DNA from 4 places in the Micromonospora sp. R311 genome. Region 2 is predicted to be linked to each of the others. Evidence: riboswitches for the same ligand, from Rfam matches in the RefSeq annotation. Region 2 holds a riboswitch; each other region holds the start of a gene.
What was found. Region 2 has a riboswitch for cyclic di-AMP ahead of AC1WTP_RS20780 (coiled-coil domain-containing protein). Riboswitches for the same ligand answer to the same signal wherever they lie in the genome.

Region 1: another riboswitch for cyclic di-AMP. It lies ahead of AC1WTP_RS25315 (C39 family peptidase); the one in region 2 lies ahead of AC1WTP_RS20780 (coiled-coil domain-containing protein).
Region 3: another riboswitch for cyclic di-AMP. It lies ahead of AC1WTP_RS23860 (coiled-coil domain-containing protein); the one in region 2 lies ahead of AC1WTP_RS20780 (coiled-coil domain-containing protein).
Region 4: another riboswitch for cyclic di-AMP. It lies ahead of AC1WTP_RS03725 (C40 family peptidase); the one in region 2 lies ahead of AC1WTP_RS20780 (coiled-coil domain-containing protein).

What each region holds. Positions count from the first base shown of each region.
Region 1 covers NZ_JBSWCE010000032.1:70,835-78,192, reverse strand. The annotation lists gene pseI (pseudaminic acid synthase) at 1-9, opposite strand, end outside; gene AC1WTP_RS25335 (glycosyltransferase family 2 protein) at 143-1,270, opposite strand; gene AC1WTP_RS25330 (polysaccharide pyruvyl transferase family protein) at 1,360-2,685, opposite strand; gene AC1WTP_RS25325 (hypothetical protein) at 3,313-3,783, shown strand; gene AC1WTP_RS25320 (hypothetical protein) at 3,895-4,656, shown strand; cyclic di-AMP (ydaO/yuaA leader) riboswitch at 4,946-5,087, shown strand; gene AC1WTP_RS25315 (C39 family peptidase) at 5,316-6,158, shown strand; gene AC1WTP_RS25310 (alpha/beta fold hydrolase) at 6,277-7,023, shown strand; gene AC1WTP_RS25305 (DegT/DnrJ/EryC1/StrS family aminotransferase) at 7,249-7,358, shown strand, end outside.
Region 2 covers NZ_JBSWCE010000024.1:23,970-31,327, reverse strand. The annotation lists gene surE (5'/3'-nucleotidase SurE) at 104-940, opposite strand; gene AC1WTP_RS20795 (1-phosphofructokinase family hexose kinase) at 937-1,914, opposite strand; gene AC1WTP_RS20790 (SRPBCC family protein) at 2,095-2,562, shown strand; gene AC1WTP_RS20785 (hypothetical protein) at 2,589-3,098, opposite strand; gene AC1WTP_RS20780 (coiled-coil domain-containing protein) at 3,248-4,309, opposite strand; cyclic di-AMP (ydaO/yuaA leader) riboswitch at 4,323-4,454, opposite strand; gene AC1WTP_RS20775 (cation diffusion facilitator family transporter) at 4,608-5,525, opposite strand; gene AC1WTP_RS20770 (HelD family protein) at 5,635-7,358, opposite strand, start outside.
Region 3 covers NZ_JBSWCE010000029.1:72,817-80,174, forward strand. The annotation lists gene AC1WTP_RS23850 (helix-turn-helix transcriptional regulator) at 5-343, opposite strand; gene AC1WTP_RS23855 (carbonic anhydrase) at 651-1,358, shown strand; gene AC1WTP_RS23860 (coiled-coil domain-containing protein) at 1,601-2,617, opposite strand; cyclic di-AMP (ydaO/yuaA leader) riboswitch at 2,622-2,752, opposite strand; gene AC1WTP_RS23865 (YibE/F family protein) at 2,919-4,277, opposite strand; gene AC1WTP_RS23870 (heavy metal translocating P-type ATPase) at 4,603-6,735, shown strand; gene AC1WTP_RS23875 (hypothetical protein) at 6,745-7,257, shown strand; gene AC1WTP_RS23880 (DUF305 domain-containing protein) at 7,333-7,358, shown strand, end outside.
Region 4 covers NZ_JBSWCE010000003.1:184,168-191,525, reverse strand. The annotation lists gene AC1WTP_RS03730 (N-acetylmuramoyl-L-alanine amidase) at 1-1,661, opposite strand, end outside; cyclic di-AMP (ydaO/yuaA leader) riboswitch at 1,902-2,038, shown strand; gene AC1WTP_RS03725 (C40 family peptidase) at 2,051-3,091, shown strand; gene dcd (dCTP deaminase) at 3,153-3,731, opposite strand; gene AC1WTP_RS03715 (pyridoxamine 5'-phosphate oxidase family protein) at 3,811-4,359, shown strand; gene AC1WTP_RS03710 (zinc metalloprotease) at 4,423-5,406, opposite strand; tRNA gene AC1WTP_RS03705 (tRNA-Gly) at 5,701-5,771, shown strand; gene AC1WTP_RS03700 (hypothetical protein) at 5,864-6,025, opposite strand; gene AC1WTP_RS03695 (hypothetical protein) at 6,261-6,821, shown strand.

The DNA of each region.
Region 1 (7,358 bases), on a different contig from region 2:
CGCCGTCATGCCGACCTCTGCTCGCCGTACGACCACACCGGGGTGCGGTCCTGTCGTCGCCGGCCGCCGCTGCGGCGGCCGACCTGGAAACCCGGACGCCGGGTGCTGTCCCGCCCCCGACGTGCCACCCGTCGCGGCACCCTCACGGCTGCCCGCGCCCGATCAGCGCCTCGGTCCGCGCCGTCTCCGCCTGCGCCGTCTCCGGCGTCGCGGGCCCGGTGCCCGGGTCGGGCCGCGGCGGCTCGGGAGCGCGGCGCAGCCGGCCGGCCAGCCGGTGCGCGCGGCGCAGCGCCGCGTACGCGAGGTAGCTGTTCCGGCCCACCAGCCGGTGCTTGAGCCCGGCCACCCCGCCCGGTCGGGGATAGCCGTCGGCGGGCAGGTAGCGGCGGTAGTGCTCGGCGACCCGGCGGAAGAAGGCGCGCCGCAGGTGCGGGTGCAGCCGGTCGTCGTTGCCGGCCACCACCAGGTAGTGGTTGACCATCAGCTGGAACAGCTCCGCGTGCAGCCGCTCGTCCGGGTGGCGCCGGCGTACCCAGTCGAGCAGCCGCTCGTACTGGTCGAACGCGTCGAAGTGCCGGCCGCTGCGGGTGGAGGTGATCGCGCCGAGCCGACCCTGCCGGTACAGGTAGCAGACCCGGTCCAGCACCGATATCTTCTCCGCGCCGATCAGCAGCGGGTGGCTGAACGGGATGTCCTCGTACCAGCCGGGGTGGAAGCGCAGCTCCAGCTCGGTCAGGAAGTCCCGGCGGACCACCTTGTTCCAGGCGGTGTGCTGCACCCGCAGCAGCTGGGGCCGGTCGGCCAGCCGGACCACGCCCGGTATGCCGCGCAGCAGGTGGCTGCTCGCGTCGACCTCCCGCCGGCCGTTCTCGTGCACCCGCAGGTGGTCCAGCATCAGCACGTCGGGCTGGTGCGCGCGCAGCCGGTCCAGCACCGCCGGGATCGTCCCCGGCGGCAGCCAGTCGTCGCTGTCGACGAACCAGACGTACCGGCCGGTGGCGACGTCGAGCCCGGCGTTGCGGGCGAGCCCCAGGCCGACGTTGCGGGTCAGGTGCACGGTACGCACGCCGGCGCGGCCGGCGGCGTACGAGCGCAGCATCTCCCCGCAGCGGTCCGGTGAGGCGTCGTCCACGGCGATCAGCTCCACCGCGCCCGCGTCACCGGCCGGGACGTCGGCGCGGACCGACTCGAGGCACTGGTAGAGGTACGCCTCGACGCCGTACACCGGAACGACGATGCTCAGCAGCGGTTGCGTCGGCTCAATGACCACGCCGCCACCCTCGACCCCGAGGGTGGCCGGTCCCGGAACCTCACGTGGCCGGCGGAGGTGGAGTCCTTGAACGTCCGCCGAGCGGTGGGTTAACGGTTCAGCATGCGCCGCACCGGGCCACCGACCGCTCGCCGCACCCGGGCCCGCAGCCGCTGCTCCTGGAGGGTCTCCACGTCCTGCTGCAGTCCGGCGTTACGGTCGCGCAGCCACTGCACCCGGGCCAGCAGGGTGTCCCGGTCGGTGGCGCCGGCCGGCCGGACGGCGGGCGGGAAGGTGGTCGCGCGCACCTCGGCGTCGAAACGGGCGGCGCTGTCGCCGTCGGCGAACGAGTTGCCCAGGTCGTGCTTGGCGAGGAAGGACAGCATGGTCTCGAACCGCGCCTTGTGCCCCTCGTTGAGCGCCGTGTAGTCGGCCTCGTCGAAGAGTTGCGCGGCGTCGACGTCGGCCGGCACGTCCTTCATCACCCGGTGCGGGATGTCGAAGTAGCGGGCCAGTTCCAGGGTGCGCGAGTCGTGCGCGAAGAGGTATCCGGGCGTGCCGGAGACCAGCGCCGTGATGGTGCCGTGGATCCGGGTGCCGAACGCGAACTCGAAGCCGGAGAGGTAGTCCATCCACGTCCACGGGTCGAGGAACATCCGCACCTTGTCCTCGACGAAGAGCGGGTGCGAGCTGTGGATCGGGATCGGGCTGGACTTGCCGCGGTCCTCCGGGGCGTCGCCGTAGAGCAGGGTGCCCAGGGTCTTCAGGTCCTGCGGCAGGTAGCGCAGGTTGGGGTAGCGCTCCTGGTGCGCGGCGATGATCTTCGCCATCGACTTGACGTACGGGGAGATGGTCAGCGCCAGCCGGTCGGTCGGCTCCAGGGCGGCCTTCTTCTTCTCCACCCGCAGGCTGTCGCCGTGCAGGAACATCGACGGGCAGCCGATCACGTCGACCGCGGAGAAGCCCAGGGCGCGCAGGTAGCTCTCGGTGATCTCCCCGCGTACGCCGATGCTGTGCGATCGGTCGAGCACCGCCCGGACGAACCGGGTCACCACCTCGTCGATCGGGCGCAGGTACTCGCGGTCACCCTTGACGTCGGTCTGCACGCCGACACCGAGCACCACCACCGGGATCTTGAGTCGCTCGATGAACTTGGTCATGGTGACGAGCCGGTGCGCGTAGCTGCGCCGGAAGGCGTTCGCGAGCGGAATGACGAACACGTCGTACCGCTCGTTGAGCGTGTCGGCCTCGCGGAGATCGATCTTGAACCCGTTCGAGGTGATCTCGGTGCCCCGGGTCTTGAGCAGCTTGTGCGCGGCGTGGCTGAAGACGAGGTTGCCGTTGTTCTCGCCGATCCAGTTGCCCTCGAACGCCTCCTCCGGGGAGTAGACGTCGAACGGTCCCTTCTTGGCCCGCATGAGGATCCGCTGGTGCATCTCGCCGCTCCGCCTCTCGTCCGCCCCCGTGTGCGTTCCGGGCGGACACACCGTCACCGCTCGACTCCGACCGGCCACCGGGGCCGGGCGGCTCGCACCTGAGGGTTCGGGGAATATTAGGCCACCGGACGTCCCGTGCACAGACGCCCGTCGCCGTCGTGCCCCGGCCGCCCCGCCCGGTAGGGTGCCCGGGCGGGGCGGTCCGGCTCGGCGAGGTCTCGTTCGCCTGCGACCTCGTGCACGTCTTCGTGATGATCACCGTGCTCCGCACCGGTGACCGGGGGACCGGCTTCACCGGGCTGGTGTGCACCGGCGGTGCTCGGCTTCCTGCCCACCGCGCCGGGCGCTGGCCGCGCTGCCGCACCGGCACGTGCCGACGCCGACGATGCGCCGGTTCGCCCCGCGCCGTCCGAACCGGACGGTGCCGGGCGGCGCCGCGGTGCCGGCCACGGAGCGAGGCTTGGTGTCCCGGCGGGCGCCGTGCCGGGCGCAGGCACGCCGGACCAGCGATCGGCGTACGTCGACTCCCGCTGGGGCGTCCACCCTGGTCGGTGCCGTCGGCGCGGCGTCCGGACGACACGCCCGGTGGCGATGCGGGGGACCGGCCCGGACGGTAGCGTGGTCGCCGTGCTTCCCGTCGCGCTCACCTGTCCCCTGTGGTGGGTGGCGCGCTGGGCCGCGCGGCTGACGGCCGGCCTCGCCGTCGCCGTCGCGCTCGCCCTCGGTGCCGGCGCCCCCGGCGCCGTGGCCGCACCGGCCGGTCCGGAGCCGGCGCTGTGCACCGCGGGGGCGGCCGGTCCGGGCGTCCCGGCCCCGCCCGCCGCGGCCCTCGCCGGCGCGTTCGCCGACGCCGGCCCGGCCGGGCACCCGGTCCGGGGCACCGCACCTGCCGGCCCGACCGCGACCGCCGGTCCGGCCCTCGTGCTCGTCGGTTCCGCCGCGCTCGCCGCCGCCGACGAGCAGCCTGCCGCGCTCGCCGGTCCGGCCGCCGGGCCGGAGCCGGCCGCAGCCCCGCCGGCGGTCGTCGCCGGGCCGGCCCCGGCGCCGGCCGGGTCGCTCCCGGCCGCCCGGGCCCCGCGCGCCCCGCCGCACTCCTGATCCGTCCGCGGGGTCGACGCCCCGCCCACGATCCCTGCCCCCGCACCCGTCCGGCCCCGCCACAGCGCCCGGACGCGGCTTCCCGCTTCCGCATCCGCTTTCCCCCGTGAGGTGCCGACCTTGGAGACCGTCCTCTACTACCAGTTCCTGATCGGGGTGCCGCGGGCCGCCGCCATCTGGTCCGGCCTGCTGGTGCTGGCGCTGACCGTGCTCACCGTGCTGGTCGCCCGCCCCGAGCGCCCCACCGACGAGGAGTCCGCCCCGGTCGGGCCGGCCGAGCCCGACCTCGCCGACCTGCGCCGCTACGCCGAGGAGGTGGCTGTCGCGGCGACCCGGGCGGCGCAGACCGCGCGCCGCCGGCGGGCCGACTGGCTCGCCGCGCAGGCGGAGGTCGAGCGCACCTGGCAGGCGTACGACGAGGCGGAGACGGCCGCCCGCCGGTTCCTCGGGGCCGCCGCCCTGCCCGCCCCGCGCACCCCGCGCACGCCGGCCGAGTACGCCGCCCGCGAGCGCTGGCTGCACCACGCGGCGATGGCCGCCCACTGGCGGGGAGAGCTGTCCGCCCGGCAGTTGTCCGACGTGTTCGGCCACCGGGCCGGTTGGGACTCCCGGCGGCACCCGGTCGAGCAGGAGATCGTGCTCGCCCGGGCGGTGCGCGAGCAGCGCCGGGCCGGCTACCGGACGGCCGCCGAGCGGGAGCGGTCGGCGTGGCGGGACGCCGAGTCGGCCGCCGAGGCGGCCCGTGCCCTCGCCGCCGAGGCGTACGCCGCCGCGGCCCGGCTCCGGCCGGGTCGGCTGCCCGCACCGCGTGCCGAGGCGGTGCCGGCGCGTGCCGTCGCCGCGGCCCGCTGGCGGCCGGCGCGGGTGGGCTGATCCGCCGAACTATTCCGGTGACGCCGGTCACAGTGGCCGCGGAATCGGTCATCGGGCTCGTCCCGGTCGATGCCTGTCGACAATTCCGGGTCGACGGCGGTGGCTTGTCCGGTTGTCGACCCGAGATGTCGTCGGAGAGGTCCGTCCCATTGAGTCACGTCAGTGCGCAACTGCCCGCAAAATTGTCGTGCCGGATCAGGTTTACGCAGGTGAACTGGGGTTGGCAGGCTACGGACTGACCAGTAATGTCGGCCCGTCTGGTGCGGTTACCGATCGCAAGAGGCGACGCCGCGCCGACCCGCTCAATCGTGATCACACGAACCGGGGAACCAGTGCACCTTTGGGGTGAATCCGCGGGCCACGGCCCGTGGTAGGGCGTTCTTCCCGCCCGAATCCGTCAGCTAACCCGGTCGGCGGTGTCGGAAGGAGTTCCATCCTCGTGCAGCACGATCCCACCCCTCGCTTGTTCCCCCACCTCCACGGCCCCGCGGTGCCCGCGCCGCTCGCCCCGATCGCGAGCTGACCCGCCGGAAACCGCCCCCGCCCGACAGTCGGGCGCTCCCCTGAGTGGTCACCAACCCGCGGACGAGACGTCCGCGCGGTGGCGCCGGCCTGCCCCCCGGACCTGGCGCCGGTGTGCCGCTCACCCCCCGAGTCCCGTGGAGGAATCCGTGAAGCACCACCTGAAGCGCCAGTTGCGCCGCATCACCACCGACCGCCCCTACCAGGTCGCCGCCGCCTCGGCCGCGGCCCTCGTGCTCGCCACCGGCGCCGGTGCGCTGGCCGCCGGAGCCGACGAGGCCCCGGCCTCGGCGCCGGCCGCGGCCACCGTGGCCGAACTGCGGAACGCGCCCGCCGCCGCCTCGCGGGGCGAGGCCCGGATCGGTGCGGTCCCGTCGAGCGCCGCCCCGTCCAGCGCCGCCGCGTCGGCCGCCGCCTCGTCGGCCGCGCCGAACCCGGACCTGACCCGCAAGCAGAGCACGCCGAAGCCGCCGTCGCGCAAGGTCCTCGACTACGACTACCAGGCGCAGACGACGTACTACAACTGCGGCCCGGCGGCCGTGCGGAACGCGCTCAGCGCCACCGGCATCGAGCGCACCCAGGACGCCCTCGGTGCCCAGCTGGGCACCACCGAGATGGGCACCAACTCCGCCGAGGACACCACCCGGGTGCTCAACGCGGTGGTGAAGGGCAACCCCTACCGGACCCGGATGATCTCCGGCCGCGCCGCCACCCCGGCCCAGATGGACCAGCTCCAGGCCGACGTGGTCCGGGCCATCACCGCCGAGCGCGGCGTCGTGGTGAACATCGCCGGCAGCGCCACCGACACCGCCGGTGGCTGGCACTCCTTCCCGGGCGGGCACTACATCGCGGTGGTGGGCTACGACGACGACGGCCGGCTGGTGAAGATCGCCGACTCGGCGAACCCGGCGACGGCGTCGTACTGGATGACCACCATCGACCTGGCGAACTGGGCCGCGACCCGCGGCTACTCCGCCTGACCGCCACCGTCCCGTCGCACCGTCCGGGCGCCGGTTCCCCACCGGGGGAGCCGGCGCCCGGCGCGTCCCGGCCCGCGGCCCTCGCCCCGGCCGTCCGACCGGTGGCACACTGCGCCCTATGGACTCCGAATCGGATACCCGGGACGGCCGGCGGCCGGTCCTGCTGCTGCTGCACGGCATGGGCGCGACCGGCGAGGTGTGGCTGCCCTGGGCGCCGTTGCTGGAGCGCCGGTGGACCGGCCGGTGGCTGGCGCCGGACCTCGCCGGGCACGGCTGGTCCCCGCCGCTGCCCCGGTACTCCTTCGCCGGGCTGGCCGGGCAGGTCGCCGGCGGCCTCAAGCCGGGTGACCGGCTCGTCGTCCTGGGCCACTCCCTCGGCGGGGTGGTGGGGCTGGCGCTGGCCGCGCGTACCGCCGGGCTGGACGTGGACGCGGTGGTCGGGCTCGGCATCAAGGCGGTCTGGTCGCGGGACGAGCTGGCCCGCGCCGCCGAGCTGGCCGCCCGCCCGGTCACCTGGTTCGCCACCCGGGACGAGGCGGCCCGGCGCTACCTGCGGGTGAGCGGGCTGGCCGGACTGTTCGCCCCGGACCATCCGGTGGTCGAGGCGGGGCTGCGGCAGGTCGACGGCCGCTGGCGGCTGGCGATGGACCCGGCCGCGTTCGCGGTGGGGGAGCCGGACCTGCCCACCCTGCTGGCGGCGGCCGACGTGCCGGTGGTGCTGGCCCGGGGCGAGCGCGACCCGATGGTCTCCGACGCCCAGCTCAAGGAGTTCGGGGTGCCGGTGGTGACCCTGCCCGGCCTCGGGCACAACGCCCACGTCGAGGACCCGGAGGCGGTGCTCGCCCTGGTCGACCCGTACCGCTGAGCCGCGGTTCGCGGCGGAGATCAGGGTGTTGTGCCGCCACGCCCGGCGTCTCCGGGATAACATGCCCGTACGTCCCGGAGTGCGCCGGGAGTCCTGTTTGTCCGGGTGATCCTTTCGCGCCGACCCCGTCGGATCACCCGTAACCACCACCCCTCCTGTCCACATCCGAACGAGGTAGCGCCGCGCCCGGTCCGGGCGCGGCCGCTGTTCGACAGGAGGAAGCCCATGTCCGGGCTGACCACAGAGATGATTCCACCGGCCAGGCCGGTCATCGGCGAGGCCGAGATCGAGGCGGCCGTGCGGGTGCTGCGCAGTGGCCGTGTCGTCCAGGGGCC
Region 2 (7,358 bases):
CGCTGGCCGCCGGCACCGCGACTGAGCGTCGGCCGCCGGCACCCCGACTGAGCGTCGGCCGCCGGCACCCGGCCGGCCCCCGCGAGGGCATCGGACGACGACGTCAGGTGGTCGACGCGGCGTCGTCGAGGCCGGCGAGGTCCACGTCGGTCACCTCGGTGACCGCGCGGATCGCCGTCACCGAGGCGTACCCGTCGGCGAGCAGCGCCAGGTCGGTGCCGGGCTGCACCGCCTGCCCCGGCTCCTCCAGCGACGTCCGCACGTACCCGTGCCCGGACTCGGCCACCGTCATCTGCACCTGGCCGAAGCTGGCCAGCGACCCGCGGCGCACCCCGCGCAGCCGGTCGTGCGGCAGGTCCGGTGCGTTCACGTTGAGCACGCTCTCCACCGGCCCGGCGGTCAGCCGGGGGAGCAGGTCGAGGGCGACCCGGGCCGCGGTCGCCCAGTGCCGCTCGGCGTCGCGTACCCGGGCGGCGGCGGCCACCGCGGCGCCCCCGCTGGCGGCGGTCGCCTCCCCGGCGGAGAGCACGTCGAGCGAGACGGCCATCGCCCGGCAGCCGTTCGCGGCGGCGGTGAACGCGGCGCCGACGGTGCCCGAGTGCAGCACGGCGCGGCCGGCGTTGGCGCCCCGGTTGATGCCGGAGAGCACCACCGACGGCGGCGCCCCGAACGCGCCGTGCACGGCGATCAGCGCGATGAACCCGGGCGAGCCGCCGACCCCGAAGGCCGGCACCCCGGGCAACTCCGGCAACGGATGGTCGCGGACCACGACGTGTCCCTCGCGTTCCACCGCGGTCATCGCGGCGCTGGTGCCGCTCGCCTCCTCCAGCGGGGCGGCGACCACCACGTCCAGCCCCCGGTCCACCGCCGCCCGGGCCAGCGCCTGGATGCCGGGCGCGGCGATCCCGTCGTCGTTGGTCACCAGCACCCGCAGCGTCATCGCTCGGTCGCCCGCTCGGCCAGTTCGTCCGGGGTGGTCCGCTCCTGCGGCCGGCTGCCCGCCGGCACCAGCCGCACCCGGTCGACCAGGCCGGTGATCGAGTCCAGCCGGCCGGTGCCCAGGCCGTGCCGGGTGACGTTCAGCGCGCCGGCCGCCGCCCCGGTACGGATCGCGGTCCGCACGTCGCCGCCCCGGGCCACCACGGCGGCCACCCCGGCGGTCATCGAGTCGCCGGCGCCGCGCGGGTCGGCCGCCTGCAGCCGGGGCATCTCCACCTCGAACACCTCGCCGTCGACCAGGGCGAGGGCGGGCTGGTCGGCCCGGCTCACCACGACGTTCTCGGCGCCGCCGGCGTGCAGGTCGTACATCGCCCGGGTGAGCTGCTCCTCCTCGTCACCGGCGGCCCGGCCGTCGGCGATCAGTTCCTCGTGGCTGACCTTCAGGAAGAACACGCCGCTGTCCAGCACCGCGGCGAGGTGCTCGCCGGCCAGGTCGACCACCACCCGGCCGCCGTTGGCGCCGAGGTCGGCGGCGAAGCGCCGGTAGAGCTCGGCCGGCACCAGCGACGGCTCGTTCGGACCGCTCAGCACGCTCACCGGCGCGCGCAGCCCCTCGCCGAGCGCCAGGTTGTAGAGCTCGTCCAGCTCGTGACGGCTCAGCGGCTGCCCGGGCACGTCCACGATCTCCCGGCGGGCGCCGTCGCGGCGGTCGTGCACGTACCCGCCGCTGCCCGAGTCGCGGACCACCACCTTGAGGTCGACCCCCTCGCCGACCAGCAGCGGCTCCAGCACCTCGCCGATCTCACCGCCCAGCGCGGTGCAGAGCACCACGTCCACGCCGAGCGACATCACCATCCGGGCCTGCCAGACCCCCTGCCCGCCCGGGTGCAGGTGCAGCTCCGGCTGGTCGCTCGGCTGGTCGACGGTCACCGTCAGCCGGGGCGTGGGGGCGAAGACCATCACGTGGCCGCTCATCGGTGGCATCCCGGCATCATTCCGTCCTCCCTGGCCCGGCACGGCGGGTGATCCCGCACCAGCTGACCGTAGCCGCGACGCCGGCCGTCGTCCGCCGGTCCGGCCGGTGCCGGTCGGGGCGTTGCCAGGCGGACCCGGCGTGGGCGACGATCGTCCGACCAGTGACGGTGGGGAGACGGCGTGCTCAGGCAGGATTCCTTCAGCTACACCGTCCAGGCCCGCTGCCCGGTGGCGGAGGCGGCGGCGTTGCTCGCCGACCCGACCCGGCAGGCGGAGCTGCACCCGCTGATCGTCCGGGTCCGCCGGCTGCGGACCCGGCCCGGGGCCCGGGCCAGCTACGCGATCACCGATCGGCTGGCCGCCGGGCCGCTGCGATTCCCGGTCACCTACCGGGCGGACGTGCTGGTCGCCACCGCCGACGAGATCGTCACGATGGCGCGGCAGTGGCCGGCCACGACCGTGCGCAACCGCACCCGGTTGCGGGCCGAGCCGGACGGGGTCCGGATCGACGTGGAGATCACCCTGACCGCGCCGGCGCCGCTGTTCCGGTACGCCTTCGGCCAGGCCCGCTCCGCCCACCTCGGGCTGGCCGCCCGGTTGGGCGCGGTGCTCGACCGCGGCCCGGCCGACCCGCCGCCGGTCGGCTGAGCGGTGCAGCCGGGCCGCAACCGGGATCAGCGGGCCGCCGCCGCGGTCGGGCGGCGCGCGGCCGTGCGGGTGGCCCGCCGCAGCCGGCCCCACGGCTTGTACGTGGAGAGCACGGTCGCGACGATCAGCAGGCTGGTCGACACGGACGGGGCGACCACCAGGTCGATCCGTTCCCGCACCGGGAACGCCGCGCCGGCCTCCCCGGCGTGCCGCAGCGCCGGGGTGAGCACGAACAGCACCAGCCCGGTCATCACGGTGGTGAGCAGGAACTTGACCAGCACCCAGCGGTGCCGCAGCAGGCCCCACGGGGTGAGCAGGGCGCTGGCCACGCCGACCAGCCAGACGGCCACGCTCAGCGGGGCGAAGAGCACGGTGCCGACCAGCGCGGAGATCGGGTAGACGGCGGCCGGGTCGGCGCCGCGCAGCACGGCGACGCCGAGCGTCAGCAGGACCAGGTCGACGCCGAGCCAGCCGAGCGAGGTGACCAGGTGCAGGGTGAGCAGGGCCTTGCGGGCGGGAGGCGGAAGACGGCTCATACCCGACGATGCTGCCGCCGCGCCGGGCTCGGGTCGTCGGGCCGGCGACGACACCCGCGATACGTCCGGGGGCGTAGCCCGGGGCGTGCCGGCACCGCGTCCGGCGTACCCGGTGACCCGCCGTCGGGGCGGGTCACCGGTGCCGGGCGTCAGTACACCGACAGGTGCACGTGGTTGGTGTGGTCGCTGGACGGGTCGCCGCCCGCCCCGCTGTAGGACTTCCACCCGCTGCTGGGCAGCCAGATCTGCCGGTACCAGATCACGTAGAGCACGGCGAGCCGGTCGGAGTTCCGGATGAAGAACGCGGCCAGGTTGTTGCCGTACGTCTTGTCCCCGCCGGTGGCATCCCCGCCGAAGCCGCTCTTCTGCGCCGCGAAGTCGCAGGCCCGGCCCTTCGGGTGCTCGCCCGAGCCGCCGGAGCGGTAGCAGGAGACGTACCGGGTGAAGCCGGCTGCCTTGGCCTGGTTGAGCGCGTGCAGGGTGCGCGGGGTGATGCAGCCGTTGGCCGGGGTCGGGTCGTTGACGCTGCACGACTCGGCCGGCCAGGAGCCGTCGGAGTTGCGCGGGGCCGGCTTGGCCGTCGCGGTGGAGGTGCCCCGGTTGGAGGTGTCCCCGCCGGAGGCCTTCGCGTTGGCCACGGTCAGCGCCCGCTCGGCCTGCTCCTTGCGCTTGGCCATCAGGGTGACCTGCTTGCGCTGCTCGCGGATCTCGCCGTCCAGGGCGAGCTTGGTCCGGTTGGCCTCGTCACGGGTCTCCTGGAGGTCGCGCAGCACCCGGTCCTCGTTGGCCGCGACCGCGTCGAGCGCGGCGGCGCGGTCCATGAAGCCGTCCGGGGAGTTGCTGTTGAGCAGCGCGGACGCCACGCCGAGCCGCCCGGTGCGGTACGCCACACCGGCGATCTCGCCGACCTTGCTGCTGCGTTCGGTCAGCTCGCGCTCGGTGGCCTGGAGCTGGACGCCGAGTTGCTGTTGCCGCTTGACCGACTTGTCCAGCGCGGCCTTGGCGTCCAGGTAGCCCTTGCTGGCCGCCGCCAGCTGGGCGCGCAGGGCGGGGGTGCCGCCCTCCTCGTCCTGGCCGGGTGCGGCGGCGAGCAGGCCGGTGGCCGCCGGGGCGGCGCCGGCCGGTGCGGCGGGCGCGATGGCGCCGCCGAGCGCGAGGGTGATGACGATCAGTGCCGCCACCCGGGCGGCGGTGCGTCGTACAGGTGCCACTACTGGCATACACGTGTCCTTCCGTCAGCCGCCGACCGGGTTAGCTGACGGGTTCGGGACGGAAGATCCCTACCGCTGACGCGGATGCACCCCAGGAACATGGTTCCCCGGCTCGCCCCTGCGGGCGATTAGGCGGCGGCCACCGCCGGCACCGGTGCGTGCCGCCGGGCGGAGGCCGGAGCCGAGCCTACCGGTGCCCGTGTGACCAGTGCAGCGGAAGTGACTGACGGTGCGCACGTGGTCACCGAAAAATCGGGCATAGGGGAACAATACCCACGCAGATTTAAGGTTGTGCTCATTACCACTCAACCGACCCGCAGATCCCAGGGGACGCACCCGGCTCGATCTGCAACGTCGCGTGCTCGATCCGGAAGTCCTGCTGCAGCGCCGCGCGGGCGTCCGCGAGCACCCTGCCGACCTCCGCGCCGGGCGCCATGGTCAGGTGCGCCGAGGCCACCTCCATGCCGGAGGTCAGCGTCCAGACGTGCAGGTCGTGGACGCCGGCCACGCCGGGCACCGCGGCCAGCCGGTCGTGCACCGCGGTGACCTGGAGGTGCTCGGGCGCGGCCTGCACCAGGATGCGCAGCGCGGCCCGCCCCAGCCGCCAGGTGCGGGGCAGGATGAACAGGCCGATGGCGACGGCCACCAGCGGGTCGGCCCACCACCAGTCGGTCAGCGCGATCAGCAGCGCCGCCCCGATCACGCCGAGCGAGCCGAGCAGGTCGCCGAGCACCTCCAGGTACGCCCCCTGCAGGTTGATGCTCTCCCGGGCGCCGGAGCGGAGCAGCGCGAAGGCGGCCACGTTGGCGAGCAGGCCGAGGACGGCCACCGCCAGCATCGGGCCGGCCAGCACCTCCGGCGGGTGGCCGAACCGGCGGATCGCCTCTACCACCACGTAGACGGCGACGCCGGAGAGCAGCACGGCGTTGGCCAGCGCGGCCAGCACCTCGAGCCGGTAGAGCCCGAAGGTGCGCTGCGGGTCGCCGGCCGTGCGTCGGGAGGCGGTGATTGCGGCGAGGGCCATGCCGATGCCGAGCACGTCGGTGAACATGTGCCCGGCGTCGGAGAGCAGCGCCAGCGAGCCGGTGCGGAAGGCGGCCACCGCCTCCACCACCATCAGCGCGGTGAGCAGGCCGAACGCGGCCCAGAGCCGGCCCCGGTGGTGGTGGGCGGCGTGCACCGCCGACCCGTGCTGGTGGTCATGACCTGCCCCCACGCGAACACCCTCCGCCGCCCGTCCGGACCCGGTCAAATATATGCTCACATAGCTATGTATGCAACTGTTGGGCGGGCCGGCACGCCCCGCGGGCGGGCCGCCCCGGCCCTCAGCCGGTCGGGTCGATGGTGGTCAGCCGCTGGGTCGCCCGGGAGAGCGCCACGTAGAGCGTGCGTACCCCGGACCCCGGATCGGCCCGGACCTCGCTCGGCGCGACCAGCACCACCCCGTCGTACTCCATGCCCTTGGCCTCCAGGCTGGTCACCACCTGGAGCCGGGGAGCGCCCAGGCCACCCAGCCAGCCGGCGACCTCGGCCCGGCGCGGCACCGGCGTGATCACGCCGACGGTCCCCTCCACCTCGGCGAGCAGCGCGGAGGCCGCCTCCAGGACGGCGGTCTCCAGCTCCGCCGGCGGCACCACCAGCTCGACCGGGTCGACGCCGGTGGACCGGACCGCGGTGGGCAGCGGCAGGTCCGGGTAGAGCCGGCGGATCTCGGCCGCCGCCACCGCGAAGATCTCCGCCGAGTTGCGGTAGTTGGTGGTGAGCGTGAACTGGTGCCGCTTGCGCCGGCCGAGCGCCTGGTCCCGGGCCCGGGTCAGCTCCTCCGGGTCGCCGGTCCACGCGGTCTGCGCCGGGTCGCCGACCACCGTCCAGGACGCCAGCCGGCCGCGCCGGCCGATCATGCGCCACTGCATCGGCGAGACGTCCTGCGACTCGTCGACCACCACGTGGGCGTACTCCCGGTAGTCCTCCGGGCGCTGCCGGGTCGCCTCGCGGGCGGCCCGCTGCCGGTCGGCGAAGGTGCTCAGCTCGCGGACCCCGCCGGCCAGCTGGAACGGGTCCCGCTTGGCCCGGGCCGGGCGAACCGGCTTGCCGAGCAGCGCGTCCAGCTCGTCCAGGAGCGCGACGTCGGCGACGGTCAACCCCTCGGTCTCCAGCGTCCGGTACGCGGCCGTCAGCAGCCGGATCTCGCGGCCGGAGAGGATGCCACCGGCGTACCGGCGCAGCCGTTCCTCCTCGGCCAGCCAGCCGAGCACGTGCCGCGGGTGCAGCCGGGGCCACCAGGCCTTGAGGAACTCCCGGAACTCGGGGCGGTCGGCCAGCTCGTCCTCGAAGGCGCGCTGTTCGGGCAGCCGGCCGATGTGCAGCCGCCGGGCCTGCGCCCAGAGCGCGGCGAAGATGCCGTCGAAACCGGCCCGGCGCACCTCGTTGCGGCGGGCGCCCCGGGGCAGCGCGCGGTCCCGGATCGCGTCCAGCTCGGCGCGCTCCAGCCGGAGCAGTTCGCCCCGGTAGAGCAGCCGCAGCTCGCCCGGGCCGTCCGGCACCGCGTCCCGGACCGCCCGCTCCAGCACCCGGCGCATCCGCAGCGAGCCCTTCACCGCCGCCACCTCCGGCGGGTCGGTGCGGGTGGTGGCCATCCCGGGGAAGAGACTGCCCAGCGAGCGCAGGGTGGCGGTGTCCTCGCCGAGCGACGGCAGCACCGAGGCGATGTACTCCACGAAGACCGTGGACGGGCCGACCACCAGGATCCCGCCGCCGGCGTACCGGCTGCGGTCGGAGTAGAGCAGGTACGCGGCGCGGTGCAGGGCGACCGCCGTCTTGCCGGTGCCGGGACCGCCGGAGACCACGGTCACCCCGGAGCCGGGGGAGCGGATCGCCTCGTCCTGCTCCCGCTGGATGGTGGCCACGATGTCGCGCATCCCCCGGCCGGTGGCCTTGGAGAGCGTGGCGAGCAGCGCGCCGTCACCGACCACCGCCAGGTCGGCCGGCGCGGCGCCCGGATCGAGCAGGTCGTCCTCGATCCGGGTCACCCGCTCGCCGGACGACTGGA
Region 3 (7,358 bases), on a different contig from region 2:
GGGGTCAACCGCGGTCACCGCCGGTCACCCGATCCTCGGTGAAGACCGCCAGCAGGTCGCCGACCTGGCGATCGGCCTCGGCCGGGTGGCGGAACCGCCCGGCCGGGTTGAGGGTGTACTCGTTGCGCCGGCCCACCCGGGTGCGCCGCAGGTAGCCGCCCGCCTCCAGGTCGGCCACGATCGCCTGGGCGGCCCGCTCGGTGACGCCCACCTCGTCGGCGACGTCACGCAGCCGGGCGGTGGGGTTGCGGGCGATGGCGAGGAGCACGTGCCCGTGGTTGGTGAGGAACGTCCAGTTCCGGGTGTTCCCGTTCTCGCCACTCGTCATCGCCATGCCCGCCATGGTATGGCCCGCCGCGCCGAAATTCCGTCTCGCCTCGTCCCCACCGACCGGCCGCACACCGGCGGGCCGGCACGCCGCCGTGGACCCCGCCGCCCCGGGGCGGCACCCGCGATCGGGGGCGTCGCCAGGGTCGGGCGGCGTCGATGGAGCAGGCCGGCCGGGGCGGGCAAGCGTTCGGTGATACATGAAATGCATATCACGCATATCTTGACGTACCTTTGCGCTCGGTGTGACCGTGGTGGCAGCCCGCGCCCGACCTCCGGCCGGGGTTGACCAGGTCGCTTACGTCGAAGGACGAGGTGAGGGGATGAGCCGTCCCGGTTCGCCCGGTGTGCAGCCGGGCTCGTCGCGCGAGTCGGCGGCGGCGGTGCCGAGCACGCCGGCACAGGCGCTCGCCGAGTTGTCCGCCGGCAACCGGAGGTTCGTCACCGGCGTCCCGCGCCATCCCAACCAGGACGCCGGGCACCGCGCCGCGGTCGCCGACGGGCAGCATCCCTTCGCGGTGATCGTGGGCTGCTCCGACTCCCGGCTGGCCGCCGAGATCATCTTCGACCGGGGCCTCGGCGACCTCTTCGTGGTCCGGACCGCCGGGCACACCACCGGCCCCGAGGTGCTCGGCAGCGTCGAGTACGCGGTGACCGTCCTCGGCACGCCGCTGGTGGTGGTGCTCGGGCACGACTCGTGCGGCGCGGTGCAGGCGGCGAAGGCGGCGGTGGAGACGAACGCGCCGCCGGCCGGTCACCTGCGGGCGGTGGTGGACGCCGTCATGCCCAGCCTGCGCCGGGCCGAGGCCGAGGGCGTGGCCGACGTCGACGGGATCGTGGACATCCACATCGCGTGCACCGTCGAGGCGATGCTGGACAGCTCGCCCGTGCTGGCTGCAGAGGTGGCCGCCGGGCGCTGCGCGGTGGTCGGGATGTCGTACCGGCTGGCCGCCGGCGAGGTGCGGACGGTGGCCGCGGTGCCCGGCGACCTGGCCGACCCCGTGGTGGACCCGGCCGCGGCCGTCGCCTGACCGCCACCCCCGCGACCGTCGCCTGACCGCCACCCCCGCGACCGTCGCCTGACCGCCACCCCCGCGACCGTCGCCTGACCGCCACCCCCGCGACCGTCGCCTGACCGCCACCCCCGCGACCGTCGCCTGACCGCCACCCCCGCGACCGTCGCCTGACCGCCACTGCGGCGGCACCGCCGAAGACGGCGCGAGGGCCGTCCCGCCCGGGGAACGGCCCTCGTGTCGCGCCGGCGCGGATGTCGCTACAGCAGCGAGACGTGGACGTGGTCGGTGTGGTTCGACGGCCCGCTGTACGACTTCCAGCCGGTCGCCGGGAACCAGATCTGCCGGTTCCAGATCACGTAGTAGATGCCCAGCCGGTCCGCGTTGCGGATCAGGAACGCGGCGAGGTTGTTGCCGTACATCCGGGTGTCCTTGTTGTGCCAGGGGGCGAAGCCGCTGCGCTGCAACGACCAGTCGCAGGCCCGGCCCTTGGGGTGCTCCCAGGGCCCACCGGGGCGGTAGCAGCCGACAAACCGGTTGAAGCCGGCCCGCTTGACCTCCTTGTACATGTGCAGCGTCCGCGGCGTGATGCAGCCGGAGGTGGTCGGGTCGTTCTCGCTACAGGACTCGGCCTTCCAGTCGCCGTCGGCGGTGCGGCCGGGGGCGACCCGGGCGACCGGCGAGGTGGCCGACACCAGGCCGCCGGTGAAGCCCAGCCCGCCGACCAGCGCCAGCGCCTTCTCCGCGTCCCGCTTGTTCTTGGCCATCAGGTTGGTCTGCTTCTGCTGCTCGCGGATCTCGGCTTCGAGCGCCAACTTCGCCTGCTCGGCGCGGTTCTTGACGGCGTTGATCTTGGCGAGCCGCTTGGCATTGACCATGTTCAGCTCGTCCAGGGCGGTGGCCCGCTCGACGAACGAGTCGGGGCTGTCGGCCTCCAGCAGCATGGCCACGGCGCCGATCCGACCTGTCCGGTACGACTGGGCGGCGATCTGGCTGACCTGCGGGGCGAGCGCGTTCAGCTCGGCCTCCGCCCGGTTGACCTCCAGCGCGAGTTCCAGTTGACGCTTCTTGGACTTCGCCAGCCGGGACTTCGCCTGCGAGTAGTTCCGGTTGGTCGACTCGATGACGTCCGTGATCAGCTTCGAGTCGTCGTCCTCGTGCCCTGAGGGGGTGGGGGGCTTGGGTGCGGCCGAGGCCGGGAGCGGCCCGGCGAGCACGGCCAGGGCCGCGAACACGGCCACCACAGGAGTCACCCAGCGGCGTAGGGGTGCCGTCACAGTGTTCCCTTCCGTCGACCGCCGACCGGGTTAGCTGACGGGTTCGGGGCGGAAGTGGCCCCTACCGCTGTCGCGGACTCACCCCACGTACCTGGGTCCCCGGCTCGCCTCGCGGCGATTGGGCGGCGGCACCGCAGGCGCCGCTGCGCGCCTTCGGCGGTGACCGGCAGCGAGGTTACCCGAGAGTCCACCGGTGGATCTACGTCCCGAAGCCGACTAAATGCGTTATTTCGTAATGGCGGAGGGTGACAGGTGATGCGTTTATCAAGCTCACCGGTCTGGACGGTCACGCTGCGGAGTCTCACCATGCGGTGTCCGTGCTCCTGTCCGGATCGGGCCACCCGGTGGGGGTGGCGGAGGAGGTGTTTCCGGCGCGCGGCGCGGCGAGCGCCCGCAGCGCGTCGGCCCGGTCCGTGGCCGGCCGGGAAACCGGAGGGGTGCCCGACGGCTCGCCGTCGCCGTCGCCGTCCTCGTCGCCGGCGGGGCGCTTGGCGCGGCCGGCCGTGGTCACCAGCGCGGCGAGCGCGGTGGTCAGCGGCACGGCGGCGATCAACCCGAGCGTGGCGACGGCGCTGCGGACGATCTCCTGGGCCAGGAACTCGCTGGTCAGGATCTGGGTCACCGACCGGGAGTCCGCGGTGAGCAGGAGCAGCAGCGGCAACGAGGCGCCGGCGTACGCCAGCACGATGGTGTTGACCGTCGAGGCGATGTGCGCCCGGCCGACCCGGGTCGCCGCGCGGTAGAGCTGGAGCCGGGACAGGCCGGGGTTGGCGTGCGCCAGTTCGGTGACCGTCGCCGCCTGGGTCACCGTGACGTCGTCGAGCACGCCGAGCGAGCCGATGATGATCCCGGCCAGCAGCAGCCCGTGCAGGTCGACGTCGGCCTGGAACATCGACAGCGTGGTCGCGTCCTCGGAGCCGTACCCGGTGAGATGGGTGGCGGCGGTGGCGAGGGTGCCGAGCACTCCGGTGAGCACCAGGCTGCCGAGCGTGCCGAGCACCGCCACCGAGGTCTGCGCGGTCACCCCGTGCGTCAGGTACAGCACCACGAACATGATCAACGCGGCGCCGACGATCGCCACCAGCAGGGGCGACCGGCCGGAGCTGATCCCGGGCAGCACGAAGGCGAGCAGGATGGCGAAGCTGGCCGCCAGGCCGGCCAGCGCGGCGAGCCCGCGCCACCGGCCGAACGCGACGATGGCGGCGGCGAAGAGCACGACCAGCCAGACCAGCGGCTTGCCCCGCTGGTGCTCGGCGATGTTGTAGCTGCTCGCGGTCGGGTCGGCCGGGTCGGTCAGCTCGACCAGGATAATCTCGTCACCCACCGCGACAGTCGGGGCTCCGGGCCCGGTCGGCACCGGCGTCTGCACCTCCCGGCCGGCGTCCGGGCCGTCGGCCACCTTGACGGTGACCGTGCCGCACGGGCCCGCCGCCGGATCGGGCGCCTCCGGTGCCGGCGGGCAGGCCTCGGTCACCACCCGGGTGACGGTGCCGTGGTGGCGGGGCGGGTCGGTGCCCTGGTCGGCCCCGGGGGTGTCGCGGGGCCAGAGCAGCAGGGCGGCGACCACGGTGGCGAGGACGAGCGGGACCACGGCCGCGACGAGGATCCGCCGCACCCGGGGCGGGGCGGACGGAGCGGGACGGGTGTGGTCGGCGCCCATTGAGTGTCTCCCAACGAATCCGGGGCAGGGTACGTGTCGGCGGGCCGGTCGGTTCAGTGGCGCCGGCGGGCCGGCCCGGATCGCGGGCGGGTTCGCCCGAGGGTGGCGACGCGACCACGTACCGTCGACCCGCTGGCCGGCCGTCCACGGGCCGCCGGCGGCGCCGGTGCCCGGTGGGCGCGGGACGAATGGTGCGAGATCCGGAGGGCCATCGTGCCGAATCGTAACCATCCCGGTATCCGGACGCAGGTCGCGTGGGCTGGTGTCGGGCACCTCACCCGGCGGTTGGCCCGCGCGGGCGTCTCCGTTCGGGGATGTTGGAGGCATGGCTGAGCACACCCCGTCCCGCCGGGAAGGCGCGGCGCACGGCGAGCACGATGGGCACGGCGGGCACGGCGGGAACGGCGGGCACGACAAGCACGCCGGGCACGACCCGGAGATGTTCCGCCGCCGGTTCTGGCTCTGCCTGCTGCTCACCCTGCCGGTGGTGGCGACCAGCCACATGGTGATGGACTGGTTCGGTTACTCGCTGGAGTTCCCCGGCCGGTCCTGGGTGGGGCCGGTGCTCGGCTCGGTGGTCTTCTGGTGGGGCGGCTGGCCGTTCCTGGCCGGCGCGGTGCGGGAGGTGCGCGACCGGGCGCCAGGGATGATGCTGCTGGTCGCCATGGCGATCACGGTCGCCTACGTCGCCTCGCTGGCCACCAGCGTGGGCGCCTTCGACCTGGACTTCTGGTGGGAACTGGCCGCTCTGGTCACCATCATGCTGCTCGGGCACTGGCAGGAGATGAAGGCGATCGGGCAGGCGCGTGGCGCGCTCGCCGCGCTGGCCGCCCTGCTGCCCGACGACGCCGAACGGGTCGCCGGGGACGGCCGGGTGGAGCGGATCGCGGTGGCCGAGCTGCGGGTCGGCGACGTGGTGCTGGTCCGGCCCGGCGGCCGGGTGCCGGCGGACGGGCGGGTGGTCGACGGCGCCGCCGAACTGGACGAGTCGATGATCACCGGGGAGTCCCGACCGGTGCCGCGGTCGGCCGGCGACCGGGTGGTGGCCGGCACGGTGGCCACCGACTCGGCGATCCGGGTCCGGGTCGAGGCGCTCGGCGAGGAGACCACGCTCGCCGGCATCCAGCGCATGGTCGCCCAGGCCCAGCAGTCCAGCGGGCGGGCCCAGGTGCTGGCCGACCGGTTCGCCGCCGGGCTGTTCTACGTCGCCACCGCCACCGCCGCGGTCACCGTGCTGGTCTGGACCGTGCTCGGCGACCGGGACGAGGCGGTGGTCCGTACCGTCACCGTGCTGGTGATCGCCTGCCCGCACGCGCTGGGCCTGGCCATCCCGCTGGTGATCGCGCTCTCCACCGCGCTGGCCGCGCGGTCCGGCATCCTGGTCAAGGACCGGCTCGCGCTGGAGCGGATGCGCACCGTCGACGCGGTGCTGTTCGACAAGACCGGAACACTGACCCGGGGCGAACACGTGGTCACCGACCTGGCGGCGACGCCGTCCGCCGACGCGGACGAACTGGTGCGGGTCGCGGCCGGGGTGGAGTCCGACAGCGAGCACCCGCTGGCCCGGGCGATCGTCGCCGCGGCCGGTGCGCGCGGCGGCCCGGCCCCCGCCACCGGGTTCCGCTCGCTGCCGGGCCGTGGCGTCCAGGCCACCGTCGCCGGCCGGGAGTACGCCGTGGGCGGGCCCGCGCTGCTGCGGGAGCTGGGCGTACGGCTTCCGGACGGGCTGGTGGCGGCGACCGACCGGTGGTCGGAGCGGGGCGCCGCGGTGCTGTACCTGGTCCGGCTGCCGGACACCGCCCTGGGTGCGCTCGCCCTCACCGACGAGGTGCGCCCCGAGGCGCGGGAGGCGATCACCGAACTGCGTGCCCAGGGCGTCCGGACGATCGCGATGATCACCGGGGACGCCCGGCCGGTCGCCGAGGCGGTCGCCGCCGACCTCGGCTTCACCCCCGGCGTCGACGAGGTCTTCGCCGAGGTGCTCCCGGCCGACAAGGACGGCAAGGTCACCGAGTTGCAGCGGCGCGGGCTGACGGTGGCGATGGTCGGTGACGGGGTGAACGACGCGCCGGCGCTGGCCCGGGCCGACGTCGGCATCGCGATCGGCGCGGGCACCGACGTGGCGATCGAGTCGGCCGGGGTGGTGCTCGCCTCGTCCGACCCGCGGGGGGTCACCGGCGTGATCCGGCTCTCCCGCGCGTCGTACCGGAAGATGCTGCAGAACCTGGGCTGGGCGGCCGGCTACAACGTGGTCGCGCTGCCGCTGGCCGCCGGAGTGCTGGCCTGGGCGGGGCTGGCGCTGAGCCCGGCGCTCGCGGCGGTGCTGATGTCCGCGTCCACCATCGTGGTGGCGCTCAACGCCCAACTGCTGCGCCGGGTACGGCTCGGCCCCGTGGAGCCGGTCCGACCCGCCGACGAACCGGCCAGGGCCGGCCCGGCGGACCGGGGGGCCGGCTAGCGTGGAAGCGTGCGAACGGCGCGGGCGGTGTCGGCCGGGCAGTGGGCCCGGCTGCTGCTGCTGTTCAGCACGTTGTTCGGGCTGGCCGCCATGCACACCCTGGGCCACGGAGTGCACGCCGGCCACGGCTCCTCCGTCGCCGGCCACGGCTCGTCCCTCGCCGACCACCATGGTGGGGTCGTCGTTGACGGCGTCAGCGCGGTCGCCGCGCACCTCGCCACCGCGGCGGCCGCGGTCGTCGTTCCGGCCCTCGGCTCCGGCGGCTGTCCGGACGGCTGCCCGACCGGGCGGGTGCTGCCCTCGGGCGGGTCCGGGGGCGGTGAACTGCCCGGGTGGGGCGTCTGTCTGGCCGTGCTCGGCGCGCTCGGGGTGTCGGTGCTGGTCGCCGTGCTGCTGCTGGCGTCGGCGCGGGTCCCGGGGGTCGACATCCGGCCGGTGCGCCGGTCCGCGGCGGCGTCCCGGGCCCCACCGCCGCGGCCGGTCGGTCTGCGGCTCGCCACGGTCGCGGTGCTGCGCAGTTAGGACGACCCGGCGCGGAAGAGGGCTGCTCCGCGCCTCCGTCCTGCTGCGCAACCACCGACACCGAAAGGCTGAACAGTGTTGACTCGTACCATCGCGCGCCG
Region 4 (7,358 bases), on a different contig from region 2:
TTGTGGAACCAGGCCTTCTGACCGAGGTACCAGATCGCCGTCCAGTCCCCCCGCACCTCGGCGACGGCGTACGTCTGGCCGGCCGAGCCCCGGGCGCTGTGGTCCGGGACGTACATCGTGCCCGGCGAGCCGTCCGGGTGCTCGCCCAGGTCCACGGCCAGCGGCGCGTCGTGGCTCGGCGCGCTGCGCAGCAGCACCGCGGACGAGCCGCGCAGCGGGCACGGGTCGCTCACCGGGGGCAGCGGGGTGGGCACCCCCGGCGGCTGCCGCGAGCACCCGGTGAACGCCGGCTGGTTGCCGGCGAACTCGGGGTCGATGGTCACCAGGCCGGTCCGCGGGGTGCCGGTGGACCGGAACGGCGCCTTCAGCAGGTCGAAGTAGTGCGACCAGTCCCAGTACGGTCCCGGGTCCCAGTGCATCCCGGCGACGTTCGCCGCCACCGTGCCGGGGACGTTGTCGTGGCCGATGATGTGCTGTCGGTCCAGCGGGATGTTGAACCGCAGCGCCAGGTGCCGGACCAGCTTGGCCGAGGTGCGGTACATCGCCTCGGTGTACCAGGTGCCGTGGCCGGCGAAGCCCTCGTGCTCCAGGCCGATGGACTTGGCGTTGACGTACCAGTTGCCGGCGTGCCAGCCGACGTCCTTGGTCTTGATGTGCTGGGCGATATGGCCGTCCACCGAGCGCAGCGTGTAGTGCCAGCCCACCCGCTTCGGGTCCTTGACCAGGTTGACGCTGGGCCAGAAGTAGCCCTCGGTGTCGTGGATGACGATGTACTCGAGCTTCTGCTGGGCCGGGCGGTTGCCCAGGTCGTAGTTGCCGTAGTCGCCGGGCCGGGGGCCGTACTTCTGGTACGGAGCCGGGATCCACTCGCAGCCGATGCCGATCGGGCACTCCAGCCCGTCGGGCCGCTCGGCGCGCCGCAGCCCGAGCCGGTGCAGGGCCGACTCGTCGGGGCTGACCGCCCGGGCCGGCAGGGTCACCCGGTGCCCGTCGTCGGTCGTCCGGCTCGCGCCCTCGCGGAGTTGGCCGTACACCTCGTCGGCGAAGGCGGCCGCGGTGTCCTCGGCGCCGGCGCCGGAGTAGCGGGCCACCGCGCCGTACCAGGCCGCCGGGTCGCTGGCCGCGCCGACCGGGCCGCCGAGCTCCCGCTGGTACGCGGCGAGCAGCGCCGCCCCGCCGCGGATGTTGGCGGTCGGGTCGGACCGCAGCGCCTCCGCGCTGGCGCCGGTGAGCGCGGCGGCCGCCTGGAGGGTCTGCAGCGCGGCGTCGCCGGGAGCGGCCGGCGCCGGTTCGGCCGTGGCCGGCGCGGCGACGGCCAACGGCCGTGACTCGTCACCGCGCGGGTCCTCGCCCTCGTCGATGTGGCTGCCACCGGGGAGCGAGGTGACGTGGGCGGCGTCGGTGAGGTGCATCGGGCCGTAGCCGCCACTGGTGCTCGGGGTGCCGGGATGGGTGTCCCAGCGGGACTCGAGGTAGGAGACGGCGAGCAGGACGCTCTCCGGCACGCCGAACTCGGCGGCCGCGGCGGCGTACTGCTGTTGCCGGTCGATCGAGTCGGCGGTGGCGGGACCGCTGGCGGTGAACGGGGTGACCGCCATGGCGAGGGCCGCGGCGGCGGCGAGCAGGGCACGCCTGCTCCTCGATCTCGTGGACAGGTGCATCGGACCCCCTGGTCAGACGGGTGGACGATGCGGCCACCTTCACCCCGGCGCCCGTCCGCCGTCAATACCTTTCCATATATCAACCTCAGAGGAAGAAAACCTTCGAGCCGTCCCCACGAGGGTCGTCGATCCCGCCAGGTACGGAGTGTCACGGCGACACGGGTTGCGGATTGATAACGAGCGTCTCTACTCTGGTCATTCGTCGGCCCGACAACAGCTCCGTCCAACCCGGGCGGTAACGGTCCGGCACCGCCGAATCGCTCGCGAGCGAACCGGGGAACCAGGTAACCCGGGGTGAATCCGCAGTCACTGCGGTAGGGCGACCCCTTCCCGCCCGAACCCGTCAGCTAACCCGGTAGGCGGTACAGGAAGAAGGAGTACGGAGCCCGGTGGCACACCATGCCCCGCGGCCACCGTCGGCACGGTCGGCGTCCGCCGACCCGACGACGGCTGCGCCGCGCCCACGCTGGTCCCGCTTCACCACCGCACTCGCCGCCCTGGTCGGCTTCGCCGTCGTCCTGACCGGCGGCGCCACGGCGGCCCACGCCGAACCCACCGTCGCCGAGATCGAGCGCCAGATCGACGAGGACTGGAACAAGCTCGAACCGATCATCGAACGGCACAACGCCACCCGCCAGGACCTGGCCGCCAAGCGGAAGCAGGCCGACGCCCTGGCCGCCCAGATCAAACCCCTCCAGGCACAGGTCGACGCGGCGATGCAGAAGGTCAGCGCGCTGGCCGTCCGCGCCTACAAGGGCGAGAACGTGCTCACCATCAACGCCGTGCTGGGCAGCAGCTCGCCGGGCGAGGTGGTCGGGCAGCTCGAACTGCTCGACCGGTTCGCCGAGCGCCAGCAGCGGGACGTGCGGCAGGTCGCCGACCTGCGCGACCAGCTGGCCGCCAAGAAGGCGCCGCTGGACGAGATGATCGCCCAGCTCGCCCGGGCCGAGGCCCAGCTGGCGGCGAAGAAGAAGGAGATCAACGCCGAGATCGACCGGCTGCAGAAGCTGCGGCTGCGGGTGTACGGCAACGGCGGCGGCGGACCGCTGCGCCCCGCGCCGTGCCCGGCCGGCTACCCGGGCGGCGCGGCCGGGGTGGCGGTCAAGTTCGCCTGCGCCCAGATCGGCAAGCCCTACGTCTGGGGCGCCGAGGGCCCGAACTCGTACGACTGCTCCGGGCTGATGCTGGCCGCCTGGGCGAAGGCCGGGGTCTCGCTGCCGCACAACGCCGCGCAGCAGCGCGGTGTCACCGCCACGGTCAGCCGGAGCGAGCTGCGCCCGGGTGACCTGGTCTTCTACTACGCCGACCTGCACCACGTCGGGATGTACGTCGGCGGGGGCTGGGTGGTGCACGCCTCCCGCGCCGGGGTGCCGATCAAGATGAAGCGCCTCGACGACGGCCCGATCCACAGCTTCGGCCGGCCGGACTGACGACCGCGTACCACGGAAAGGGGCCCGCTCCGACGCCGGAGCGGGCCCCTTTGCGCGCGGGTCAGCGGGTCGGCCAGGTGCGCCACTGCTGCCAGGAGCGGCTCGGCGTCGGGCCGCGCTGCCCCTGGTAGCGGGAGCCGTAGACGGCCGAGCCGTACGGGTGCTCGGCCGGCGACGAGAGCCGGAAGATGCAGAGCTGGCCGATCTTCATGCCCGGCCAGAGGGTGATCGGCAGGTTGGCCACGTTGGACAGCTCCAGCGTGACGTGGCCGGAGAAGCCGGGGTCGATGAAGCCGGCGGTGGAGTGGGTGAGCAGGCCGAGCCGGCCCAGGCTGGACTTGCCCTCCAGCCGCCCGGCGAGCTGGTCGCCGAGCGAGATCACCTCGAGCGTCGAGGCGAGCACGAACTCGCCCGGGTGCAGCACGAACGGCTCGCCGTCGGGCACCTCGACCACCGAGGTCAGCTCGTCCTGCTGCCGGGCCGGGTCGATGTGCGTGTAGAGGTGGTTGTTGAAGACGCGGAACAGCTTGTCCAGGCGTACGTCGATGCTGGACGGCTGCACCAGCGTGGGCTCGAACGGCTCCAGCGCGAGGGTGCCCGCCTTGATCTCGGTGACCAGGTCGCGGTCGGAGAGCAGCATCGGAACACCATAGCGAAGCGTCCCGGGTGACCTGCGTGTCGGACTAGGTGTTCGTACACGTGTTCGATAGAATGTCCGCATGGCTTCCTGGTCCGAATTCGCCGCTGACGAGCCCCGACTCGCCGACGGGATCCGCCTTCTCATGCAGCAGTACGGGCCGGGCTTCGGCTACCTGGCCACGGTCCGCGCCGACGGCGGGCCCCGGGTGCACCCGGTCTCCCCGGTGATCACCGACGAGGGCCTGTTCTGCTTCGTGGTCGACTCACCCAAACGACGCGACCTGGAGCGCGACGGGCGCTACGCGCTGCACTCCTTCCCGCCCGAGGAGAGCGACGACGAGGCCTACGTCGCCGGGCACGCCCGGCCGGTCACCGACCCGGCCCGGGTCGCCCGGTTGGCCCGCAGCTTCCGGGCCGCCACGCACGTCGACTGGCGGCTGTTCGAGTTCACCGTCGACGTGGCCATGCTCGCCCGCCGCGACCCGGGCGCCGTGGGCGGCCCCGGCAACGGGCACGGCCGGCCCGCCGTCCAGGTCTGGCTCGACCCGGCGGTGCCCGACGCCCGGGACGCCGAGCCCGCGTCGCGCGCGCGCCGGCCCGCCCACGACGCCCACCGCGAGGCCGCCTGAGCCACGAAGACACCGGTGCCGGCTCCGTCGTTCGGAGCCGGCACCGGTGGGTGGTACGTCAGATCAGGCCGCGCGGTACGCGTTCCACGCGGTCAGCATCCGGCTCGCCTGGCCAGCGGTGAACTGGTACATGCACGAGTCGTAGGTGTAGTCCATGAAGTTGGTGATCGGGTCCACGCCCGGGGCCGTGCAGGTGTCCCGCCCGGTCGGGCACTGGAAGGCCGGTGAGGCCTCGGCAGCGGTGTCGCTGACGCCGTCACCCGTGCCCGAGCAGCCGCCCTGGAAGGTGTGGTAGAGGTTCAGCCAGTGGCCGACCTCGTGGGTGCCGGTGTCGCCCTGGTTGTAGTTGGCGGCGGTGCCACCCGGCAGCGACTCGCTCAGCGCGACCACGCCGTCCATGCTGCTCAGCTTCCGCTGCGGGAAGGTCGCCCAGCCGAGCAGGTCGTCGCTCAGTTCGCCCAGGTACACGTTGAGCGTGTTCTTGCCGCCCTCCCGCAGCGAGGTCTTCATCGACCGCTCCGCCGACGAGCCCTGCACGATCGGGTACCACGCCGGGTTGGTCACCCGGTTGATCTTCTGCAGTTGGAAGCTGAACGCGGTGGCCGCGCCTCCGGTCGCTCCGCTGTAGGACTGGTTCAGCACGGTGATCTGCGAGGTGATCATCGAGTCCGGGATGTTGCCGCCGGCCCGGGTGCTGTCCCGCTGGATCACGTGCACCACGACCGGGATGGTGACGGTGGCCAGGGTGGTCGCCCCGGCGCCGGTGCGGAACCGGGCGCGCTCGCGGAGCGCGGCGGCCAGATCGGCCTCCCGCTCGCGGGTCTCCGCGAGGGTCAGCTCGTTCGGTTCGTGCTTCGCCGCGCCGCCCGCCTTGATCCGGGCGTCCGCGTGGACGTCGGCCGGCTCGACGCACACCTCACCGGGGGCGGCGGAGAAGGCCGAAGCGGCCGGTACGACGCCCACCGCGGCGGTGCTGAGCAGCAGCGCGAGGGTCGTCGACGCGACACCGGCGGTACGCCGGGTCAGCAGGTCGGGACGAAGTCCCATGGGCCCACCTCTTTCTGGCGGCATGACAGGGGGTGTGTCACGCCGTGGCTGAGAACGTGGGGGAGAGGTTACAACCGATCGACAAATTTGAGAACGACCATATGTTGCCGGAGGGAAACTTTTTCCTGGCAACGCGGCTGGGCGCCGGCGTCGGGTGCGCGGAGTGTTGCCCTCGGGTGGCTGCGGTGTTTCGCGGCGATCTTGAATCCCCGGGAAGGTGCGTTGCCAGGGTGGTCGGGCGGAGGGGGTACCTGGGTGCGCCGGGGCGGTGACTCAGGTACAGTGGTCCCGCTTGCGGGTGTAGTTCAATGGCAGAACATCAGCTTCCCAAGCTGACAGTGCGGGTTCGATTCCCGTCACCCGCTCCGATCGGAAGGCCCTGGTCAGGACGAAAGTTCCGCCCAGGGCCTTCGACGTTGCTGGGGTCGGCAGCTCCGAACGGGCCATCCACGGGCCACTAGCCACGCTTCTTGCCCGCCTTCTTGCCCTTGCCCTTGGCCTTGTCCGAGGAGCCGGCCGCCGGCTTCTTGCCCGCCTTCTTGCGCTCGGCCTTCACCGCGTCGCTCACCGCCTGGGCGATGGCCCGATCCGCCTCCGAGGTGGCGTGCTGGTAGGTCATGGCGGCCTGGGTCGATGACCTTGTTGAGATTGCCGCGCCAGATCGGCCGCCCGGACGGCGTGGTGAATCCATGGGGTGAGAGCAGACTGGCGGCCTGCGGTTGCATGACTTGCGGCACGCGGCCGCGGCAACGGAGGTCATCGTGGCAATACCGATTGACGCAGGCCGTCCAGGCGACATCTGGAGACTTCACGCCGACGACTGGCCTGTGCGGATAAAGGAGCGACGCAAGCACATGGTGGTGTTCCAGTCGGACGCCGAACCAGCACGATCGGGCCACGGGATCGACTCGGGGGACTGGGGCCATACTCTGCAGCGCTTTCGTGAGGACCTGGAAACGCTTTACGCCGGTGATCAGGCGCATGTCTTCGTCCCCGAAACCGAGGTCTACATCCTCGAGATCGCGAAGAACGAATACAAGGCGTCTGGAAAGGGCTGGGTTGCCTGGAGAACCGGGCAACCGCCCACCTCGGAGTTCGCGGACTACGGCCTGTTCTTCGATCCTGCATCGGAGTGGAACCTCGACGGTGAACTCGTCTACCGACCGTTTGCCATGTTGGACGACGGCGCGCAGGTAACTGATTCCCGGGGTCGGCAATGGACCTTTACCGCGCCCTTCTCGTTCAGTGGCGAGGACGGCCGGCGCGGAACGCCCGCCTGGCCGCTGGTTGTGGCGGGCGACGACGGACCGACCAAGACCCTGACCGGCAGCAGTGACAACGACCAGAGGGCCGAATGGAGCGCGCGCTCGGGCGTGGGTTCAGACGTCTTCGATCTTGAGTTGCCTGACTGGTAGGCAACCGCACAACGACGCGCCCCGCAACGCTACGTGCCCCGGCACCTCCAGCACAGCGACAGCGGTCGCCGTGCTGGGGGTGCCGGGGCCGTCACGGGCCATCCGTGGGCCAGTAACCGGGGCGCGTAGCCGGTCACGAGCGGGCACGAGAAGCAGCCGGGTGAGCCGCCGGCCGCAGGCGTTTCGGACATCGCGGTCGGTTGATCACGCTCTTCCAAACTGAGGCCCGCAGGGACGCGGTGTTGGGAGGCGGCGCCTATCCTCTGGGCCATGGGAGCTGTCAAGCCGTGGCACCTGTTCGTCCTGACGCTCTGCTGCCTCTTGCCGACCGCTGCGGCGATCGTTGGCGGGGTCTGGGCGGTCCGTCGATCCGGTAACCGTCGCTGAGCCCCAAGTCCAGTCGCAGGTGCCAGGCCATCCACGGGGCCACAAACGGGTGCCACCAGGGGCCAAGCCAGGCCATCCAGGACCGGACCGACCAGCGGCTACCCAGCACGACGATCCGATCTTGTCCAACTCCCAAGCTGGCAGTGCGGG